Regions from separate parts of the Pseudoalteromonas sp. S1727 genome, predicted to be linked through region 1. Evidence: predicted binding sites of a transcription regulator. Region 1 holds the regulator's gene; the other holds the start of a gene.

Evidence for each region. The regulator sigma-54, encoded in region 1, starts transcription at its own class of promoters, with help from an activator protein. The targets are predictions, from matches to a motif close to GTTGGCACGNNNNTNGNNT.
Region 2: CWB85_RS03175 (flagellar hook-length control protein FliK) is a predicted target of sigma-54. The motif match lies at 4,591-4,609, and genes of this name have one in related genera.

Annotation. Positions count from the first base shown of each region.
Region 1 covers NZ_PNDT01000110.1:10,206-16,248, forward strand. The annotation lists gene CWB85_RS19175 (calcium/sodium antiporter) at 1-89, shown strand, start outside; gene CWB85_RS19180 (KpsF/GutQ family sugar-phosphate isomerase) at 114-1,085, shown strand; gene kdsC (3-deoxy-manno-octulosonate-8-phosphatase KdsC) at 1,085-1,636, shown strand; gene lptC (LPS export ABC transporter periplasmic protein LptC) at 1,633-2,187, shown strand; gene lptA (lipopolysaccharide transport periplasmic protein LptA) at 2,177-2,710, shown strand; gene lptB (LPS export ABC transporter ATP-binding protein) at 2,707-3,432, shown strand; gene CWB85_RS19205 (RNA polymerase factor sigma-54) at 3,500-4,996, shown strand; gene hpf (ribosome hibernation promoting factor) at 5,025-5,312, shown strand; gene ptsN (PTS IIA-like nitrogen regulatory protein PtsN) at 5,317-5,769, shown strand; gene rapZ (RNase adapter RapZ) at 5,947-6,043, shown strand, end outside.
Region 2 covers NZ_PNDT01000010.1:100,287-106,329, reverse strand. The annotation lists gene fliF (flagellar basal-body MS-ring/collar protein FliF) at 1-905, shown strand, start outside; gene fliG (flagellar motor switch protein FliG) at 898-1,938, shown strand; gene fliH (flagellar assembly protein FliH) at 1,942-2,760, shown strand; gene fliI (flagellar protein export ATPase FliI) at 2,779-4,113, shown strand; gene fliJ (flagellar export protein FliJ) at 4,113-4,559, shown strand; gene CWB85_RS03175 (flagellar hook-length control protein FliK) at 4,679-6,043, shown strand, end outside.

The DNA of each region.
Region 1 (6,043 bases):
GCACAAGACGCATTAACCGCGTTGAAGGTGGCCTTTTATTGGTCGCGTTTTTAATCTATCAAGGTTATATTTTCAACCAAGTTGCTTAATGCTACTCAAAAAATGGACAACACATGACGCAGTTAAATTTTATTGAACAAGGTAAGCGGGTACTCGATATCGAGCGCCAAGCACTAACTGAGATAGCCCAATACCTAGACGAAAACTTTAATCAAGCTTGCCAGCTGATATATCAATGTCATGGCAGGATCATTGTTGTTGGCATGGGAAAATCAGGTCATATCGGTAATAAAATTGCAGCAACATTGGCAAGTACAGGTACACCTGCGTTTTTTGTTCATCCCGGTGAAGCAAGCCACGGCGATTTAGGAATGATAACCCGCGATGATGTCGTCATGCTGTTATCAAACTCTGGTGAAACCAGCGAAGTACTGAATATCATTCCAGTAATCAAACGAATTGGCGCAAAAATGATTGCCATTACTGGAAACCCTGCATCGTCAATGGCGAATTGGGCAGATGCCCATGTGTGTACAAAAGTAAGTCAAGAAGCCTGCCCATTAGGACTAGCCCCTACAGCAAGCACTACTGCAATGCTTGCAATGGGTGATGCTATGGCCGTTGCCTTGTTAGAGACCCGCGGCTTTACCGCCGACGACTTTGCATTATCGCACCCAGGTGGCAGCTTAGGTAAACGCCTACTGCTATGCTTAAAAGATATTATGCACACGGGGACTGCAACACCTATCATTAATGATAAACAATGTATTAAAGATGCATTAATTGAAATGTCAGCCAAAGGATTAGGGATGACCGCCATTGTTGATGATAGCAACCAACTTGCAGGATTATTTACTGATGGTGACTTACGCCGCATTTTAGAGCAGCGGGTCGATATTCATAGCACCTTAATCAGCGAAGTAATGACCCGCTCTTGTACTACAGCAAGCGCTGATATGTTGGCAGCAGAGGCACTCAATATTATGGAAAATAAGCGTATCAACGGCTTAATTGTGATTGACGATAATCAACACCCTATTGGTGCACTCAACATGCAAGACTTGCTCAAAGCAGGAGTTTTATAATGCAGTTTGCTGATTTATACCAGCCGCTTAGTGATGATGCCCGTAGTCGCGCGCAAAAAGTTAAACTGCTTATTTGCGACATCGATGGTGTATTTTCAGATGGCCGTATTTACTTAGGTAATCATGGTGAAGAACTCAAAGCCTTTAATACTAAAGATGGCTTTGGCATTAAAGCCTTAATCAACAGTGGCTTTGAAGTGGCAGTGATCACTGGCCGTCATTCACAGATAGTTCAGCAACGAATGACTAGCCTGACTGTAGCGCATATTTATCAAGGTCAAGAAAACAAGTTGCAAGCTTATCAACAGCTCAAAAATAAATTGCAGTTAACAGATGAGCAAATAGCCTATATAGGTGACGATGGACCAGATATGCCGGTTATGGAATTAGTCGGTTTTGCTGTAGCAGTGAATGATGCACACCCGCTCATCAAACGCATCTCGCATTATACAACCATGCTACCAGGTGGTTTTGGTGCAGTGCGTGAGCTCACTGATTTATTGATGCTTGAAAATGGTAAGTCACTAACAAGCGAAGGGACTAGCTCATGAATAGTGCGCGTTTAATATTATGCGTATTGTTCGTCGCTTGCATGGTGTGGTTGTGGTTTCCCTATTTTAATCAGCCAACAAATGCACCACAAAACCAAGAAGATATAATAGCAAAACCCGATTACACTGCCGTAGCATTAAAACAAACAGCATTTGATGAACAAGGTAAAATTAGCCACAAAGTAACCGCTGCAAAAATGGAGCTCTATCAACAGTTAGGCTTCACTTACTTTGAGCAACCTATTTTTACTTTATATAATCAACAACAAACGTGGCAAATTAATGCAAACGAAGCCACTTTATATGAAAACCATCAATTAATTTTAGAAGGCAATGTGGTGGCTAAAAACCTGACCAACAATGCCATGATTGAGCACATCAATGCAGATAACATTCAGGTTGATATTGAACTACAAACCATGAGCTCTGAACAACCTGTAGAATTGATTGGGCCAAATTTAAAGATCACTGGGCGCGGCCTCAATGCCGACTTAAAAGCCGAAGTGGTAGAACTAATTAACCATACGCGAACCATATATTATGACCAATAAATTTGCTCACTTGCTTGTTATACCAAGCTTATTCATGGCCTTTGCAAGCTTTGCTGAGACTAATTTACCACCTGCGGACCAAGTATCGATCAGTGCAGAAAAACAACTTGCCCAGTTAAAAGATAACATCGGTATTTTTGAAAACAACGTTGAAATTATTCATGGTAACCGTCGTATTAAAGCTGATCGCCTTGAAGTACACAAACGTGAAGACTTAGGCGACAATAAACAACTGCTTGTAGCCACAGGAAGTCCAGCTTATTTTGAAGAAAAACAAGCTGATGGCACAATTATGAGCGCCAGCGCTAAAGAAGTTCGTTACGACGTTGCCAAGCGCTACTTAACCTTAATTGGCGATGCGCAGGTTACTCAAGCAGGGCAAAAAATTAATGCTAAAAGCATTACCTACGACATGGACCAACAGCTTATCAGCGCCGAAAAAGGCGAAAGCTCAAATGATCGCGTGCACACTATTTTAGTACCGGTAAGTAACAAAAAAGACAAATCTAAAGGCCAGCCATGAGTACATTAAAAGCTGAATTTTTAGCTAAAAGCTACAAAGGTCGCCAAGTTGTCAAAAGTGTAGGCTTAGAAGTTACCGCCGGCAGCATTGTTGGCTTACTGGGCCCAAATGGTGCGGGTAAAACCACAACCTTTTATATGATTGTAGGCTTAGTGCCTAGCGACAAAGGCAAGATCAGTATTGATGACAACGACATCACCTTACTGCCAATGCATAGTCGCGCTCGCTTGGGGATTGGTTACTTACCGCAAGAGTCATCAATTTTTCGTAAATTGACTGTTTATCAAAATTTGATGGCTATTTTAGAGACCCGAAAAGACCTTAAAAAACAAGCAAGAGAAGAAGCTCTTGACAGCTTACTTGATGAATTTAGCATTCAACATATTCGCGACAGCCAAGGTATGGCTCTATCTGGCGGTGAACGTCGTCGTGTTGAAATTGCCCGTGCATTAGCCGCAGACCCAAAATTTATCTTGTTAGATGAGCCTTTTGCTGGTGTTGATCCAATTTCAGTGTTAGATATAAAGAAGATTATTGAACACCTTAAAAACCGTGGTATTGGCGTGCTTATCACCGACCATAATGTACGAGAAACTCTTGATGTTTGTGAAAAAGCCTACATAGTTTCTCATGGGGAGTTAATTGCATCAGGCACACCTGAGCATGTACTCGCCGACCAAACAGTTCGCGATGTTTACCTAGGTGAGCAATTTAGGCTATAAAGCCACACTTTGGCTAAGCATCTGCTAAACTTAACAATGACAACAATAAAAGGATTGTTAGAGATACATGAGGCAATCACTCCAGCTGCGCATGGGCCAGCAACTTACAATGACACCGCAACTGCAACAAGCTATCCGCTTATTGCAGCTCAGCACATTGGATCTGCAGCAAGAAATTCAAGAAGCGCTAGATAGCAATCCGTTACTAGAGCTAGAAGAGCATGAGTATTCAGACGACACGGCGGGCAAGAATGAGCAAAAGCAAGATAACGACGACTTAACCGTTAGCGCCTCAGCAGATGACAAGCCCAGCGAATACGAACAAGAAAGCAGCGAAGCACTCACCAAAGAAACACTCAGTGATGAAATGGCGATGGATGTCACATGGGATGAGTACATGAGCGCTGCGCCAAATAGCTCAGCAGGCCCAATGCCAGAGGACGAATCTATATATCAAGGCGCCTCAACAGAAACCTTGCATGAATATTTAATGTGGCAGCTACAGCTAACTCCATTTAGCCCTACAGATGAAGCAATAGCCATTGCAATTGTTGAGGCCATTGATGACTCAGGTATTTTAACGCTTAGCTGTGAAGATATTGTAGAGAGCTTAAATCAAGGCAACAACGAAGAAGAAATCGAACTTGACGAAGTACAAGCGGTTTTAAAACGTATCCAATTATTTGACCCTGTAGGCATCGCGGCTCGCAGTCTACAAGAGTGTTTATGTATTCAGCTAAATCAATTTGATCCGGCAACCCCTTGGATTAATGAGACAAAAATGATTTTAACTGATCATATCGATTTATTAGCTAGTCGCGACTATCGCACTTTGATGAAAAAGACTAAGCTTAAGGAAGATGAACTAAAAGAAGTGATGACTCTGATCCACAGCCTAAATCCAAAGCCTGCGGATACCATAGTACGAGAAGAGTCAGAATACGTTATTCCTGACGTATCAGTGAAAAAAATTAAAGGCCGCTGGGTGGTTGAACTTAATCCAGACAGCATGCCAAAAATCAGAGTGAACAGCCAATATGCAGCTATGTCGCGCTCAGTAAAGTCGAGCACTGATAGTCAGTTTATTCGTTCGCATCTGCAAGAAGCTAAATGGTTTATAAAAAGCCTAGAAAGTCGCAATGACACATTGCTCAAAGTAACCAATTGCATCGTAAAACAGCAGCAAGGTTTCTTTGAACATGGCCCTGAAGCCATGCGACCTATGGTACTCAATGACGTTGCTGAAATGGTAGAGATGCATGAGTCAACAATTTCTCGTGTAACTACCCAAAAATACATGCATACCCCGCGTGGTATTTTTGAGTTAAAGTATTTTTTCTCAAGCCATGTTAGTACTGAAAATGGCGGCGAATGCTCATCGACAGCTATTCGCGCACTAATCAAAAAACTGATTAGCGCAGAAAACTCAGCGAAACCATTGAGTGATAGTAAAATTGCAGATATATTGGCAGAGCAAGGTATCAAAGTAGCTAGACGGACTATTGCAAAATACCGCGAGTCACTGGCTATTCCACCGTCAAATCAAAGAAAGAGTTTGATTTAAGGCGTAAAATCAAAAAAGGAAAATGCTTATGCAACTAAATTTAACTGGTCGTCACGTAGAAATTACTGATTCATTAAGAGACTATGTAAACAATAAGTTTGCGAAGCTTGAGAGGCATTTTGATCACATCAACAATGTCCATGTTATTCTTGACGTAGAAAAGCTAAGCCAAAAAGCAGAAGCCACCATCCATGTCAGTGGTGCTGAGTTATTTGCTTCAACTGAACATCAAGACATGTATGCAGCCATTGACGGACTAATCGACAAGCTCGACCGTCAAGTAATCAAACACAAAGAGAAGCACGCTCGACACTAACACTATGAAATTAAGCTCACTTATTTGCCAGGACTGCAGTAAAACTGCGGTCCTTTTTAATAGCAAAAAACGGATCATTGAATTTATCAGCCAATTGGCTCATGAACAACTTCCTCAGCTATCACAACAAGAAATCCTCGATGCATTACTCGCTAGAGAAAAACTAGGTAGTACTGGTATTGGTCGTGGCATTGCCATTCCTCATGGTCGAATGAGTGGTATTGAAAATCCACTAGCAATCATTTTAGTGAGCGAAACGCCTATTAATTTTGACGCAATTGATAATCGCCCTGTGGATCTGTTTGTCGCTCTCATCGTACCAGAGGGTGATAGTCAACTTCATTTAAAGACGTTAGCCACAATTGCTGATAAACTTAACGACAAAGATTTTTGTAAACAACTACGTAGCGCGAAAACAGATCAAGATTTATATCACGTTATTGTTGAGCAATCGTAAGTCATACCTCTTGCGTTAGTGATCTATTATGGCGGTACAAAGTAGTTCAATAACAAGGAAAAATTATGACAGGTAGTTATTCTGTACACATAATTTTTAATAACGTTAATGAGTTATTTAACCAGCTAGAGTGATCATGTTTTTAATAAAATTGCTATTAAGTGAAGGAGAGTTTACATGGAGTTAATCATCATCAGTGGGCGCTCTGGCTCAGGTAAATCGGTTGCCCTGCGTGTAGTTGAAGATCTTGGTTATTATTGTGTCGATAATATCC
Region 2 (6,043 bases), on a different contig from region 1:
TCATCCCTGTACTTGGCTTGGGGAATTACACTGCACAAGTTGATTTGAGTATGGACTTTAGTGCAATTGAAGAAACACAAAAACGCTTCAACCCAGATTTGCCAGCAGTACGCAGTGAAACAACCTTCGAAGAGAATAATATCGGTGGCTTAGCCGTTGGTATTCCTGGTGCTTTGACGAACCAGCCTCCAATGGACTCAAATATTCCCGAAGTAGCCGGCCAAGGTGGTGCAGGGTCGAGTACATCGCCTAGTCGCAGCCATAAAGAAGCAACACGCAATTATGAACTGGATACCACTATTTCACATAAGCGCCAGCAAAGTGGTGTGATCCGTCGTATTAGTGTATCGGTGGCAGTTGATTACATAGCAAGTGTGGGTGAAAATGGTGAAACCACTATGGTTCCGCGCTCTGTTGAAGCTTTGTCAAATATCCGTCGTTTATTACAAGGTGGCGTTGGCTTTGACTTGCAGCGTGGTGATGCGCTTGAAGTTGTAACCGTGCCGTTTGTACGTGAACCGATGGATTTAGCAATCGAAGTGCCATTGTGGGAACAAAACTGGTTTATGAAAGTGGTGCGTTTAGTACTGGGTGCACTGGTGATTATCGTGTTGATTATGGCTGTGGTTAAACCTATGCTGAAACGCCTAATTTACCCTGATGATACCCTTGAAGAGTATGATGATGATGCGCTTAGCTCTGGGGTAGATATCGGTGATAATACACTCGATATGCTCAATAAAGATTTTGATTCTGCTTCGGTTGGCTTCTCAAGTGATGGTACACTACAGTTACCAGACCTTCATGGCGATGAAGACTTATTAAAAGCAGTTCGTGCCTTGGTAGCGAATGAACCGGAACTCTCCTCACAAGTTGTGAAAGCGTGGTTAACTGAAGATGACTGATCAAGAACAAAAACAACTGCCAGCAGCGTTTGATGTTGATAAATTAGACGGTGTAGATAAAGCGGCAATCTTATTGCTGAGCTTATCTGAAGAAGATGCAGCGCAAATACTCAAGCACCTTGAGCCAAAGCAGGTGCAAAAAGTGGGTATGGCAATGGCGGCGATAGATGATCTATCGCAAGCTAAGATTAGCGCCGTGCATAATTTATTTATAGAGCAAATACAAAGCTTTAGTACGATAGGTTTCCAATCTGAAGACTTTATTAAAAAAGCATTAACTGCCGCGCTGGGTGAAGATAAAGCAGCAAGCCTGATTGACCAAATTGTGATGGGATCGGGCGCTAAAGGTCTTGATTCATTGAAGTGGATGGACTCAAAACAAGTTGCCAATATCATTCGCAATGAGCATCCACAAATTCAGACCATTGTTTTATCCTATTTAGAGCCTGAGCAATCGGCAGAAATTTTGGCGCAATTTCCTGAAAAAGTCCGCTTAGATTTAACCATGCGTATCGCCAACCTTGAAGAAGTGCAACCGGCAGCTCTGCAAGAGTTGAATGAGATCATGGAAAAACAATTTGCCGGTCAAGCAGGTGCACAGGCAGCGAAAATGGGCGGCTTAAAAGCAGCGGCAGATATTATGAACTACCTCGATACTAATATTGAAGGTCAGTTAATGGATTCAATCCGCGAGCATGATGAAGAAATGTCGCAACAAATCCAAGACTTAATGTTTGTATTTGAAAATCTGATGGATGTTGATGATCGTGGTATTCAAGCTATTTTACGTGAAGTCCAGCAAGATGTACTGATGAAAGCCATTAAAGGCACCGATGATGCACTCAAAGAGAAGATATTAGGCAACATGTCAAAACGTGCTGCAGATATGCTTGCTGACGATTTAGAGGCGATGGCACCGGTGCGGATCAGCGAAGTCGAAGCTGCACAAAAAGAAATTTTATCGACTGCGCGTCGTTTAGCGGATTCGGGTGAAATTATGCTTGGCGGTGGTGGTGGCGAGGAGTTCTTGTAAACCATGACAAAACCTACTCAATTCCAAGGCCGCCCCTTACATGCTAGTGAAGCGGTCGATGAGTTATTAGAAAACTGGCCAATACCTGATGTGACTCAAGATACCCGCAAACTAGCAGGGCGCTCTACTGCATTTGGCACGCCTTTGGCTGATCTTTATCGCAAAGAAGTTCAAGAAGATGAACAGCAGCAAGAACCGGAAGAGCCCGAGTTACCGGCATTGACGATGGCGGAATTGGAACGCATTCGCCAAGATGCTTATGAAGAAGGTTTAAAGCAAGGCCATGAACAAGGGTACATTGATGGCTTCGAAAAAGGTGTCGGTGAAGGCAAAGAAGCTGGCTATAAAGAAGGCGTTGAGCTTGGTAAAGCGCAAGGTCAAGAAGATGTAAAACCACTTATAGAAGAACAACTAACCGGTTTAAAAAGCCTGTTAGATAGTTTATCTGCACCATTGGCAAAAGTAGATGAAGATGCTGAAAAGCAATTGGTTCAATTGACCGTAATGCTAACGGAAGCACTTGTTTATCAAGAAATAAAAACCTCACCAGAGATCGTTTTACAGAGCCTAAAGCAGTGTATAGATGTCTTAGCTAATGAACAGCAAAGTGTGCGTATTCATTTACATCCTGATGATATTGAATTGGTAAAAAACAGTTATGGTGAAACTGCTTTAGCAGATAATCACTGGCAATTGGTGCCCGAGCCTACCTTAGAGCGTGGTGGCTGCCAAGTTAAAACACCACAGTCATCGATTGATATGACGATCAAAACCCGCGTCAAAGAAACATTGGATAGCTTTTTGCATAGTAGTGGTATCTAACGCTATTTTTGGTAAGTAATGAGCTCTCAACCTCGTCCATTAAGTGAACGCTTACAACAGTATCAACAACATATTCATCGGCCTGTCCCTGCTGTTGCGGGAATTTTAACTCGCGTGGTAGGGTTAACCTTAGAAGCTAAAGGCCTGCGTGCGCCAGTCGGCAGTCAATGTAAAATTGAAACTATGCATGGTTTTGTTGATGCTGAAATTGTTGGTTTTAACGATCAAACATTGTATTTAATGCCTAACGATCATATTTCTGGTGTGCTACCAGGTGCGCGGGTGATCCCACAAGTTAATGACACTGGACTGCCTGTTGGCATGAGCTTATTGGGCCGCGTTGTTGATGGGCTTGGTCGTCCTCTCGATGGATTGGGAGCTATAAAGGCCGATCACCACTTAAAGTTTGCACAAAATAGCATTAACCCATTATCTCGACGGCCAATCAGCCAACCTATGGATGTTGGCGTTCGCGCAATCAACTCTGTGATCACCGTAGGCCAAGGTCAACGGATGGGGTTATTTGCAGGTTCCGGTGTAGGTAAGTCAGTATTATTAGGCATGATGACCCGAGGCTCAGAAGCCGATGTTATCGTGGTTGGTCTTGTTGGTGAGCGGGGCCGAGAGGTTAAAGAGTTTATTGAAGAAATACTTGGCGTAGAAGGGCGTAAACGTTCTGTAGTCGTGGCCGCTCCTGCGGATGCCTCTCCTTTAATGCGTTTAAAAGGTTGTGAAAGCGCAGTGACCATCGCAGAATATTTCCGAGATCAAGGCTTAAACGTCCTATTATTATTAGATTCAGTAACCCGTTATGCCATGGCACAACGTGAAATAGCGTTAGCCGTGGGCGAACCACCGGCAACAAAAGGCTACCCGCCCTCAGTATTTGCTAAATTACCTGCGCTGGTGGAGCGAGCTGGTAATGGTGGTGAAGGGCAAGGTTCTATTACGGCATTTTTTACTGTGCTCAGTGAAGGGGATGATATGCAAGATCCCATCGCTGACGCAGCGCGAGCAATTTTAGACGGTCATATTGTGTTATCGCGTGAGCTTGCAGACAGTGGTCATTACCCTGCTATTGATATTGAAAAGTCTATTTCACGGGTCATGCCACAAGTAGTATCTGAGCCTCATATGCAGCAAGCACGAGTGTTAAAACAAGTGTATTCAATGTTTCAGCAAAATAAAGATATGATCACTTTAGGGGCTTACCAAAAGGGCACTGATCAGATGCTCGATCAGGCAATAAATATGATGCCGAGGGTGAATGCCTTTTTACAACAAGGCATGAAAGATGTGATCAGTTATGACGATGGCTTGCAAGGGCTTGCGCAATTATTAGGACAAGCATAATGGCGAATAATAAGCTTAATTTATTGCTAAAAATAGAAAGCGACAAAGAAGAGTCATTACGTATGAACTTTTTGCAAGCGCAGCAAAATCTGCAAGTTAATCAACAAAAGTTGCAGGGGTTAAATAACTTTCGGCTAGAGTATACTCAGCAATTACATTTGAAGGGGCAGTCTGGATTAAGCAGTGCTGGGTTTAGTCAATATCACGCTTTTATTGGTAAAATTGAAGAGGCAATTCGTCAGCAAGCAAATACGGTTAGTACCGCTAAACAAGTGGTCTCGCAACGACAAAACTTATGGCTGAAACAGCAAATAAAAACCAAAGCGGTGGCAAAATTAATAGAAAAACAACAGTTAAAAGCAAATGCGATAGCGCAGAAAAATGAACAGAAAATGCTGGATGAATTCTCTGCAAATCAATTTTATCAAAGGCAGCGCGCTTTATAGTTTATTCGGTAATTTATTAACAATAGTCAGCTTAGGCATATTACTTGCTTATTTAATAGTTGAAGCATTTATTCTGGCAAACTGCGGCGGCAAATTGCCACTTTTAATCTAGGTGAATTATGGCTATTAGTGATCTTTCAGTGTTTATCTCAGCTGATAAGGAAGTTCAGTTAAGCAAAAAAGACGGCAGCAAAGGCAGTGCAGCAACAGAAAGTGCAAGCAACCAAAATGGTGATTTTCTTAGCCAATTACAAACTGCCCACAATGCGGTTGAAACTCCTGTGAAAGAGCCAAAAAGTGACATTGAAGCCGCGTCAAATGAATCTGTTGTAGCACAAAGCAAAGCTGAACCTACAACAGACATAGATAGTGAAGAAGACGCGACAAATTCCGGTGATGCTATGCTCGCACAGATCACAGCTGCCAATAATATGGATACCAGCGTAAAAAGCCCTTTAGCCACTCACTCTGTACGCACAACGCAATTCGGTAGCTATCAAGAAGAAATTGACGAAAATAAACTTGTTGATATCAAAACACCGCGCCCCATTGATAAAGTCACGCCAATTATTGATATGCCCTTTGACGCAGATGAGTCTGTTGATAAGCAACTAAAGCCCACGCTACAAACTGAAAAAAGTGTTATTGCTGAAGCAATTGATAAACAATTACAATTCAATGGTAATGCCGCTGGTGATGATGTGCAACTAGTGAAAGATATACCGCTGACCACAAAAGACATGCCGCTAACCTCTAAAGAGAGTTTAAAAGACGCGGTACAGGCAACAAAAGATATGCCGCTGCCATCAAAAGAGATGTCACTGACTACCAAAGATATGCCGCATGCCATAAAAGATACGCCAATGGCTCAGCAAGCGCAGACTTTGCAATCTGTTCTGCCAGCTAGTTCTGCATCAGTAGCAGAGGCTGACACTGATGGTGAAAAAACACAGGCAAGTTATGAGTCGAAAGTTGCAATTCAAAGCACTGCTACTAAGCAAAATAACGGTGAATTACCAGCCGATGCGACAGTAATTAAAACCGCGTTAACGACGGCTGAAACAATTAATACAAAGTCGCAGCAAACAGTTAATACAGAGCACTTAAGCAATGTTAGTAGCGCGATGTCTACTAGCGAACAGAGCACAGACCAGTTGACAGCAACGAATAGCGCGGCGCTCGATCAAACCACCAAGTTATTGTTAAGTGAAAAATCGACAGTGCAGAAAAATGCCGATCCATTATTAAGCAATTTAACCCCAGCGCAACGTCAACAATTGCAAATACAAGTGGCAACTATTCAAGAGCAAGGCGTAAGCGCAGTGAAGGTTGCGAGCTTAAAACAAACGCTGGCGGAATTTGTCACCTTAAATAGCACAGCTGCAACTCAACCTGCTGCCTTGGCACAAACTGCGCCTACAGAAATAACTGAGTTAACTCAGTTAGGTAAAGAGTTGTCGTTATTAAGTAGCGAACAAAAACAA